3 regions of the Variovorax sp. PAMC28562 genome follow, and region 2 is predicted to be linked to each of the others. Evidence: predicted binding sites of a transcription regulator. Region 2 holds the regulator's gene; each other region holds the start of a gene.
The links. The regulator FNR, encoded in region 2, switches genes on or off when oxygen is low (the NO sensors DNR and NnrR bind a similar motif). The targets are predictions, from matches to a motif close to TTGATNNNNATCAA.
Positions count from the first base shown of each region.

Region 1 (3,275 bases), 330 kb from region 2:
GCTTCGGCGATGCTGGCACCGGGCTGCGGCACGGCCACGGCGTAGTCGCGAAAGTCCGGCAACGCCAGGTCTTTCAGCAGCAGGCCGCCGTTGGTGTGCGGATTGGCGCTCATGCGGCGCAAGGCCTTGGGTGCGAACGACGCGATCTCGGGGCGCAGCGTGCCGGCCTCGTCGAACAGCTCTTCGGGCTTGTAGCTGCGCATCCAGTTTTCGAGGATTTGCACATGCGACGGGTTCTCGACGAAGCCGGTGAGCGGCACCTGGTGCGCGCGGAACGTGCCTTCGATCGGCACGCCATCGACCACCTTCGGGCCGGTCCAGCCCTTGGGCGAGCGCAGCACGATCATCGGCCAGCGATGGCGTTTCTTGAAGCCATCGGAGCGGGCTTCGGTCTGGATGGCGCAGATCGCATCGAGCGATGCATCGAGCGCGGCGGCCATTGCCGCATGCATGGCCAGCGGCTCGTGGCCGGACACGAAGTGCGGCTCGTAGCCGTAGCCCCGCATGAGCTGGGTCAGCTGCTCGTCGCCGATGCGTGCCAGCACGGTCGGGCCGGCGATCTTGTAACCGTTCAGGTGAAGGATGGGCAGCACCGCGCCGTCGCGTGTGGGGTTCAGGAACTTGTTGGAGTGCCAGCTGGCTGCCAGTGCACCGGTCTCGGCCTCGCCATCGCCGACCACACAGCAGGCGATGAGGTCGGGGTTGTCGAACACCGCCCCGTACGCGTGAAGCAGCGAATAGCCGAGCTCGCCGCCTTCATGGATCGAGCCCGGCGTTTCAGGCGCGACGTGGCTCGGGATGCCACCCGGAAACGAGAACTGCTTGAAGAGCCGCTGGATGCCTTCGGCGTTTTGCGTGACCTGCGAATACACCTCGCTGTAGGTGCCTTCGAGGTAGGTGTTGGCCACCACGCCAGGACCGCCGTGGCCCGGACCCGCGATGAAGATCGCATTGAGGTCGCGGGCGACGATGGCGCGGTTCATGTGCGCGTAGACGAAGTTGAGGCCCGGCGTGGTGCCCCAATGCCCGAGCAGCCGCGGCTTGATGTGCGCCAGCGTCAGTGGCTCGCGCAGCAAGGCGTTGCCCATCAGGTAGACCTGGCCGACCGATAGGTAATTGGCGGCACGCCACCAGGCGTCGAGCTGGGAGAAATCCGTGGGGTTCGCGGTCGGCATGGGCAAGGACATTGGCAAGGACATGGGCAGGGTTCCGGGGTTACTCGATCGACAGTGCGGCAGACGGCAACTTGGTGTGCACTGCCTGGCTCGATGCAGCGGTCTTCGTGGGCGCGTCCGGAACTTCGGGTGCACGCACGAGCAGCACCGGCACCGGTGACTGGCGCAGCACCTGCTCGGCGCTGCTACCGAGAAACGCACGCCCGACGCCACGGCGTCCGTGCGTACCGAGCACGATCAGATCCGCTCCCCACGACGTCGCCTGCGTGGTCACGAGCAGTTCAACCGTGGCGGCGAGGCCGTCGAGCAACACGGAGTCGACCGGTACGCCGGCCGCCTTGACGGTCGAGGTCGCTTCTTCAAGAAGCTTGGCGCCGTTTTCGCGCACGACTGTCAGCCATTCGCCCGAGCCCGCGTAGCACTCCATGGCAAAGCCGGCCGACAGTTCATCGGTCACGTGGATCAGCCGGAGCCGGCCACCGGTCAGTTTGGCCAGTTGAATCGCTTCGTCGAGGCCGCGTGCGGAGGTCGCACTGCCGTCGATGGGAACCAGGATCTTTTGGTACATGGCGCGCTCTTTTCTGAAATAGGGGGCCGTGAGTGAGATGAAGTCGGTGGCGTCAGTATGGAAGCCGTCTTTTGGCCGAGCTTGATAAAGATCAAGGGAAATCGGCATCGCCATCGGGTCGAACGGAGCGCGAAATTCCAGCGCAAGGTTCAGCGTGCCAGGAGGGTGATCAGCAGCACCGCCTGCAGCACGAAGCGATGGTTCTCTGTTCGTTGCGCATCCTCGACGCTTGCCGCCGGGCCGGCCAGCAGCCAATGTTCTGTATCGGTCGCATCGACGACGAAGGGCGCGTCGATTGCCGACGCATCCTGAAGCGCATCGACGGGGGTGGCCATCGAGTGGACGTCGAAGCCGAGTTGCCGTGCGCCCTGCAGAAAGCTTCGACCACGGCCGGTCGTCACGTCGCCCACAAAGAGCAGTGTTGCCTTGGCTGTATTGGCCGCGGCGGCTACGTTGAGCGGGCGCTGCTCGCACAGCGCCATGAGGTCGGCCAGCACCGCAGCGGGATGCCCTTCGAGCCCGCGGTAGACGGGAATGCCTGCCTGGCTTTCGATCTGCGCAGCCGAGAGGGCCGACACGCTCCCGCAATCGACGGCGTCATAAAGGCGGCCGAGCATCTTCGGCAAGTTTTGGAACTCGCTCCCCGGAGGCCCGATCGAGTCGCCCAGCCAGACATCCGCGACCCGGGCGCCGAGGGCCGCTGCTGCGTCCTGGAACACCGAATCGTCCTGCGGCGCCGACGTGGCGCGCAACAGCGCCAGGTTCTTGCCCGCGAGCGGCAGCCCCTCGCCGACCAGTACGTTGGCCTTGAGGCTGCGCGCGAGGTCGAACGTGCGTCGAACATCCGCTCCGCCCAAGCCCTGGCTTGGCCAGAGAGTTCTATCGACAGGTGTGGCGGGCAAGTTCATAGGCGTGTCCGACCTTAGGTGCGCCTTCAATTCGGCGATTGATTTGCGTCAAGCCATTGCGCAAAAAAGGTGGCAGCGCACTCAAGACACAAAGCGTTGACGGTCTGTTACGCAACGCGCGCTTGCAGTGGTGAAGCTGTTGCACTCGGCGAATAGGCTTGCCTCACTCCATCAGGAACCTACAAGGAAGCCACCATGTCATACGCCGCACTGCAGCAACCGATGCCACTTTCGACCCGTGCCACGCTCTCCATCCCGAGCGCCGGACCGAGCGCGGCACAAGCCCCGCTGCAGCGCATCGGCGACATGCTGCGGCTCATCGAGCAAAGCGTGCCGATCACCAAGCGCGTCGTGCGTGCCGGCGATTCGGTCTATCAGGCGGGGCAGGATTTCGAATGTCTCTACGTCGTCAACGCCGGCTTCTTCAAGATGGTGAACCTGTCGAGCGAAGGCCGCGAGCAGGTCGTCGGCCTGCATCTCAAGGGCGACTGGCTCGGTCTCGACGGCATCGCGAACGCGCACTACGGCTGCGACGCGGTCGCAATGGACACCGGCGAGCTGTGGGCCATTCGCTACGACGACCTGCTCCGCGCCAGCCTGCGTACGCCCGCATTGCTCACCGCA
Region 1 covers NZ_CP060296.1:3,787,950-3,791,224, reverse strand. Annotated here, with positions in the region: gene H7F36_RS17790 (phosphoketolase) at 1-1,199, opposite strand, end outside; gene H7F36_RS17785 (universal stress protein) at 1,216-1,743, opposite strand; gene H7F36_RS17780 (hypothetical protein) at 1,893-2,651, opposite strand; gene H7F36_RS17775 (Crp/Fnr family transcriptional regulator) at 2,847-3,275, shown strand, end outside.
Region 1: a site for FNR is predicted at 1,825-1,838, ahead of H7F36_RS17785 (universal stress protein). Genes of this name have one in related genera too.

Region 2 (3,275 bases):
CCGTAGCAGCCCATCACCAGCAGATCGGCACCGACATCCGCGGCCAGCGACAGCAGCTGCGCACCGGCGTCGCCGTCACCTTGCACGCCGGCCTGCACCGTCGCGGTGACGCCATGCGAATGCAGATAGTCCTGCAGCGAGCGCAGTTGCGACTCTGCCTCGTCGCCGTAGCAAACCGCATGCACGCGCGCCGCGCCGCGCAGCCAGGGCAACGCAGCGGACACCGCACGGGCAGCTTCGCGAGTCTCTTTCCATGCCACCAGCACCGTGCGCCCGACCGGGTCGACCGACCCTGTCGAGATGTAAGGCAACACCAGCGCGGGCCGGCCGCTTTCGACCAGCACGGTGGACACGAACTCGGCAGGCAGCTCGCCGTCGTAAGCGTTGTCGCCATCGCGCTGACCGAGTATCAAAAGGTCGGCATAGAGCGCGCGGCGACCGAAGCCCCAGGGCGCATCGCTCATCGGCTCGGCCCAATGCATGTGCGGCGAGTCGCCACCGGCAGCCATGAAGGTGGCGTACGCCTTGTCGCGCGATTGCTTGTCGAGCGCCAGCATGATTGCCATGGCTTCGGCTGCACCTTCGAGGGCGGAGGGGTAGCGCACCAGCGCAGAGAGCGTGCACGGCATGCCGGTCGCCTGGGCGCCGAAGGTCTCTGCCAGCTTGCGTGCGAGCTCGACGCGCGTGGCGGTGCGGGCTGAACTGTCGAGGTGAACCAGAATAGATTTAGGGGTTGTCATTGCAAATTCCTGAGTTGTCGAGGTATGAAATAGATACGACGTATTTCAGCGGCACCACACATCGATCTGGTGCGCAAGCTCGATCCAGACCGCCTGCACGGAGATGACCAGCAAGGCGACGCCGGCGAGCCGGGTTCCCCATTGCTGGCGCCATGCGCCCAAGCCGATGGCAAAGCGGTGCCAGAGCCAGGGCGCGACGAGCAACGACGCACCGCTGCCGGCCGCGAACAGCACCATGACGAAAGCGCCCTGCAGCGGGCCGTTGGCCAGACTCGCCAGCATGAGCGCGGAATACAGCAGGCCGCACGGCATGGCGACCCATGCAAGACCGGTCGCGAACACGCTGGCGGCAGAGCCCGTCAAGGCGCGCAATCGCTCTGCGAGCAGACGGCCGACCCGTTGCGACCACAGCGGCTGACGCCCGGTCACGGCCAGCACCGCGCCCCAGGCCATCACGACCACGTGGAACAGCATCCAGAGGCCGCGGAGCGCGGAGACATTCACGCTGGCCCACGTCAGGCTTTGCACGGTGGCAGCGGCCAGTGCGCCTGCTGCCGCATAGCCCGCCATCCGGCCGGCCTGGAGCAGCAACGGCGCCATCGGCAATGCAGCGGGCGTGATCGCGATGACGCCATGGCCGGGTCGAACTCCCACCCCACGCACGACACCCGCGCACGCCGCACCGCACATGGCCACGCAATGCGGACCACCCGCCAGTCCCATCAACAGCGCGGATGCGGCCAGTGCGGTTTGCATGATCAATACCGCTGCCGAAAGAGCGTGAGCAGCGCAAGGAACGCGAGCAACGATGGTCGGCGACAGCGGTTCATGGTGCTGCGACTTTGCGTTCGATCATTCGAACGCCACTTGATCTGCATCAACGCGGACACAAAAGCCGAACGGAGAATCGAGCGGAGCAGCGCGGCGCTTTCGCTTGCTTTGTCACGCTGCAAATTTCACCGCACCACCTGCCGCAAAGAGACAGCCGCCATGACACCTCAAACCATCAAAGTCGCATGCTCCAACTGCAACCTGCGCGAACTGTGCATGCCGGTCGGCCTCAACCCGGAAGAGCTGGCGCGCATCGACGACCTGGTGGCGACGCGTCGCAAGGTGAAGCGCCGCGAAACCCTCTTTCGCAATGGCGAGCGTTTCACCTCGCTCTATGCGATTCGGACTGGCGTGTTCAAGACTCGCGTGGCATCGGAGGACGGTCGCGATCAGGTCACGGGTTTCCAGATGGCCGGCGAGATCATCGGACTCGATGGCATCGTGAACGACCATCACACCTGCGACGCGGTGGCACTCGAAGACGCCGAGGTCTGCGTGATGCCGTTCGACCGCATCGAAGAGCTGTCGCGCGAGGTCACTTCACTGCAGCGCCATGTGCACCAGATCATGAGCCGCGAGATCGTGCGCGAGCACGGCGTGATGCTGCTGCTGGGCAGCATGCGTGCCGACGAGCGGTTGGCCGCTTTTCTGCTCAACCTCGTGGAACGCCTGTATGCGCGAGGCTTCTCGAAGTCGGAGCTGATGCTGCGCATGACGCGCGAAGAAATCGGCAGTTACCTCGGGCTCAAGCTGGAAACAGTGAGCCGCACCTTGTCCAAGTTCGTGGAAGACCGCATCGTCGAAGTCGACATGCGGCATGTTCGGATCCTCGACGCCGATGCTTTGCGCAGGATGATCAACCCGACGGTGTGAGGCGCTAGCGCGGCGGCGGCGGCGGCGACGGCATGTCCTGCACCGGCGTCGTGGTGTGGTTGCGGCCCTTTTCGGCCGACACCAGCGCCTTGTCGGCCACCGGCCCAGCCGACTTGCCCGCCAGCGTCCGATTGATTTCCAGGCCCTTCTGGTAATAGTTTTCTTCGACCACCGGGTCTGCCGTGCTGATCGCGATCCAGGCCGATGTCAGGCTGCCGACCACCACCACGGCGGGCAGGCCCAGCACGAGCCAGACCAGCGGGAATTTCCACCACGGTCCGGAGCTTTTGGAAGCAGGGAGAAGCGCGCTCATTTTCAAGTCTCCAGTCGGTTATCGGGGAATGAGGAAGACGGCCTTTTCAGAGACCTGCGAGACACCGTCGGCAGACCGCACGTTGAAGAAAACGGTGTGCGATCCGGGTGGTGCATCTTCTGCAGGCACCTGCAGCCGAACCGCCACCCAGCGCGACTCGGCCGGCCCGACATCGACCGCCTGGCTCGGCGTCGCCACGGCCAGCCCCCGCAGTCCGCTGGCATCGATGCGGTAACGCTGCGAGCGCTCGGTCGCGTTCATGATCTGCAGCCGATAGACGTTCTCGAGCTTGCCGCCATCGGCGATACGTGCAAGCGAGGTACGGTCGCGCACCACGTCGACCTTGAGCGGCACGCGCACCACCAGGCTCGCGAGCAAGCCGACGCACAAGGCCAACAGCACGGCACCATAGATCAGCACGCGCGGGCGAAAAACACGCCGCAGCACCTGCGCCGCGCTCCAGCCACCGGCCAGCCCGTTTTGCGTGGCGTAGCGGATCAGCCCGTGCGGCTGCGCCA
Region 2 covers NZ_CP060296.1:4,121,805-4,125,079, forward strand. Annotated here, with positions in the region: gene H7F36_RS19300 (universal stress protein) at 1-740, opposite strand, end outside; gene H7F36_RS19305 (sulfite exporter TauE/SafE family protein) at 786-1,496, opposite strand; gene fnr (fumarate/nitrate reduction transcriptional regulator Fnr) at 1,731-2,444, shown strand; gene H7F36_RS19315 (FixH family protein) at 2,449-2,757, opposite strand; gene ccoG (cytochrome c oxidase accessory protein CcoG) at 2,776-3,275, opposite strand, start outside.

Region 3 (3,275 bases), 340 kb from region 2:
AAGCCGGCAGCCAGGTAGTGCGATGGAATGGTAAAGCGCGACTCTGCCGCGTAGTCGCCCATAAGCACCGACTGGCCACTCGCCATCACATGGCCGGCGGGTGATCGGGCTTCGTTGGCGATGCGATCGCCGATCGCTTCTTCAGGCAGCAGCCCGACGCCGGCGGCAATGCGGAATTCGGTTCCATTGGGTTCGAGCAGCAGCACCTTCGCCGTTTCGACCTGAAGCGCCTCTGCAGCTATGACGGGCACCTGGTCCAGCAGAAGATGCAGATCCGCCACGTCGACAGCGTGCCGGCTGAACTGCGCCAGATGCTCGGCATAGCGCGCACGCTGCAGCGCATGCTGGACGCGCGGATAAGAAGCGACGCTGCGGATGGCGGCCACGACCAGCGGCAGCCCGTGGTCGTTGAGCGGGCTGAGCGCAATTTCGACCATCACCTCGCTGCCGTCGCGCCGTTTGGCGACCAGGTCCATCTGCGTTCCCATCGGGCGCTTGCGAGGGTGCGCGGCATAGCCCTCGCGGTATGCGGCATGGCGCGGGCGAGTCGCGTCGGGCACCAGCGTGTCGACCGACATGCCCACCAGTTCATCTGCGGTGTAGCCGAGCAGCTCGAGGGCGGTCGGGTTGGCCAGCACGATCACGCCGCGCTGGTCGACCACCAGCAGCGCATCGGGATAGGCGGCGAACAACGTGCGGAACACGGTGCCATCGTCGAAGCCGGGAACGACCGGCTTGCGCGGTGTTTTCATGCCGACACGACGGCAGGCACGAAAAGATAGCCGGCGCCGCGCACCGACTTGACGATGCGTGGCTGGTTCGGGTCGTCGCCGAGCTTGCGGCGCAGCCGGCCGATCTGCACGTCGATGGTTCGATCGAACGGGCCACCATCGCGGCCTCGTGTTCGCTCCAGCAGGAAGTCGCGCGACAGCACGCGGCCGGCGTTTTCGGCCATGACGCGCAGCAGATCGAACTCGCCAGTGGTGAGCGGCACTTCATCGCCCTGCGCAGCGCGGAGGCGGCGCGCAGCGATGTCGAGCGTCCAGCCGGAGAAGTGAAGCTTCGTGGGTGGCGCATCGGGCGCGGACGCCGCGTCGACGACCGCCACTACAGGCGCCGCCGCGGGCGCTGCAATCCGGCGCAACACAGCCCGGATGCGCGCCAGCAGTTCGCGCAGATCGAAGGGCTTGGTCACGTAATCGTCGGCGCCGATCTCCAGGCCCACCACCTTGTCGACAGCATCGCCGCGGCCAGTCACGATCACCAGTCCGCACTGCCATCGCTCTCGCACCTGCCGCGCGATGGTGATGCCGTCTTCACCCGGCAAGCCGAGATCGAGCAGCACGACCGCCGCCGGGTCTTGCCGCATCAGCTCCAGCAGGGCTCGGCCCGAATGGCGCTGGCTGACACGAAAGCCGTGGACCTGCAGATAGTTGGCCAGCAGCAGGGTGATCTCGGTTTCGTCGTCGAGAACAGCGATGTGGATGGAGGTTGAAGGCACGCACCATGTTAGATGCAAGAGAAGTCATGGAGTGCGGCGTAGGACACATTGATCGCGGATTGACCTGCATCAAGCCTTCGCGCGCTGCAGGCGCTTTCAATCTGTACTGCGCAATGTTGCGCACCCTATGACCTTGGTCTTTTCAAACTTCATGAACACGTCCATCTCAATGTCGACCCCGAACCGCAGGCGCAGGGCTTTTCTCGTTGGCGGCGGCATCGCGTCGTTGTCGGCCGCCGTGCTGTTGATTCGTGATGGCGGATTTCAGGGTACCGACATCTTCATCTTCGAAGAGATGCAGGTGGCAGGCGGCGCACTGGACGGTTCAGGCGATGCAAAAGCAGGTTACGTGACGCGCGGCGGCCGCATGTGGACCGAAGAGGCTTATGTCTGCATGTGGAATGTGCTGGATGCGGTGCCGGACCGTCACGGCGCAGGGTCGCTGAAAGACGCGGTGTGGGACTTCAACGAAGCTTTGCAATCGCACGCCAACGCGCGGCTCATCGACCGGCAGCACCGCATCCTCGATGCGGCCGATCTGGGCTTCGATGCGCGCGACCGCCTCGATGTGCTGCGCCTGCTCGCCACGCCGGAGCGCATGTTCGGCGCCGAGCGTATCGAAGACTGCTTCACCGAGCACTTTTTCAACTCCAACTTCTGGGCGATGTGGCGTACAACCTTCGCCTTCCAAAACTGGCACAGCGCCGTCGAAATGCGACGCTATTTGCTCCGCTTCCTGCAGGAGCTGCCGCGCATTCACACGCTGGCCGGCGTTCGTCGCACAGCCTTGAATCAGTACGACTCGATCGTCCGGCCGATGCAGGACTGGCTCGCGGGGCAAGGCGTGGCGTTCCAGTTCGGAACCAAGGTCGTGGACATGGATTTCGAAGACTTCGCAGAGATGACCGAGGTCGCGCGCAACACCGACGGCTTGCGCGTCACTGCCATCCATTGCAAACGCGGCGACGAGTTCTTCTCGCATCAGGTCGGGTCCGACGATCTGGTCTTTGCCACGCTCGGTTCGATGACCGCCGACGCCCGCATCGGCGACAACGATCACGCCCCGGCACTGTTGCGAGACAAGCGCGACGGCGGCTGGACGCTTTGGGAAAACCTCGCGCGCAAGGTGCCGACCCTGGGCCGACCGGAGACGTTCAACGGCAACGTCGACGAGAGCAAGTGGGAGTCTTTCACCGTCACGCTGCGAAGCCCCTTGCTGGTGAAGCGCATCGAAGCGTACTCAGGCAACGCGCCGGGCACGGGCGGCCTCATGACGTTCAAGGACTCGCCGTGGTTGATGTCGATCGTCGTGCCGCACGCCCCGCACTTCGCGGGTCAACCCGAGGGCGTCTACACGATATGGGGCTATGGGCTCTTCATCGACAAGAAGGGCGACTACGTCGACAAGTCGATGGCCGAGAGCAGCGGTGAAGAAATCCTGACCGAGTTGATGCACCAGTTGGGCTTCGAAGACATCCTCGACGAAGTGCGTCGCACCAGCACCGTGATCCCGGTGATGCTGCCTTACATCACGAGTCAGTTCGAGCGTCGCGAGCCGACGGATCGGCCCGCTGTCGTTCCCGGTGGCACCCGCAATTTCGCGGTGCTCGGCCAGTATGTGGAGATTCCGGAAGATGTGGTGTTCACTGTCGAGTATTCGGTGCGCAGCGCGATGCATGCGGTGTACGGGCTGCTGCACCTGAAGAACGAGATTCCTGCGATCTATCACGGGGCAGTGCATCCCAAGGTGGCGCTGCAGAGCTTCAAGGCGCTC
Region 3 covers NZ_CP060296.1:3,783,020-3,786,294, reverse strand. Annotated here, with positions in the region: gene H7F36_RS17770 (PAS domain S-box protein) at 1-752, opposite strand, end outside; gene H7F36_RS17765 (winged helix-turn-helix domain-containing protein) at 749-1,501, opposite strand; gene H7F36_RS17760 (oleate hydratase) at 1,671-3,275, shown strand, end outside.
Region 3: a site for FNR is predicted at 1,561-1,574, ahead of H7F36_RS17760 (oleate hydratase). Genes of this name have one in related genera too.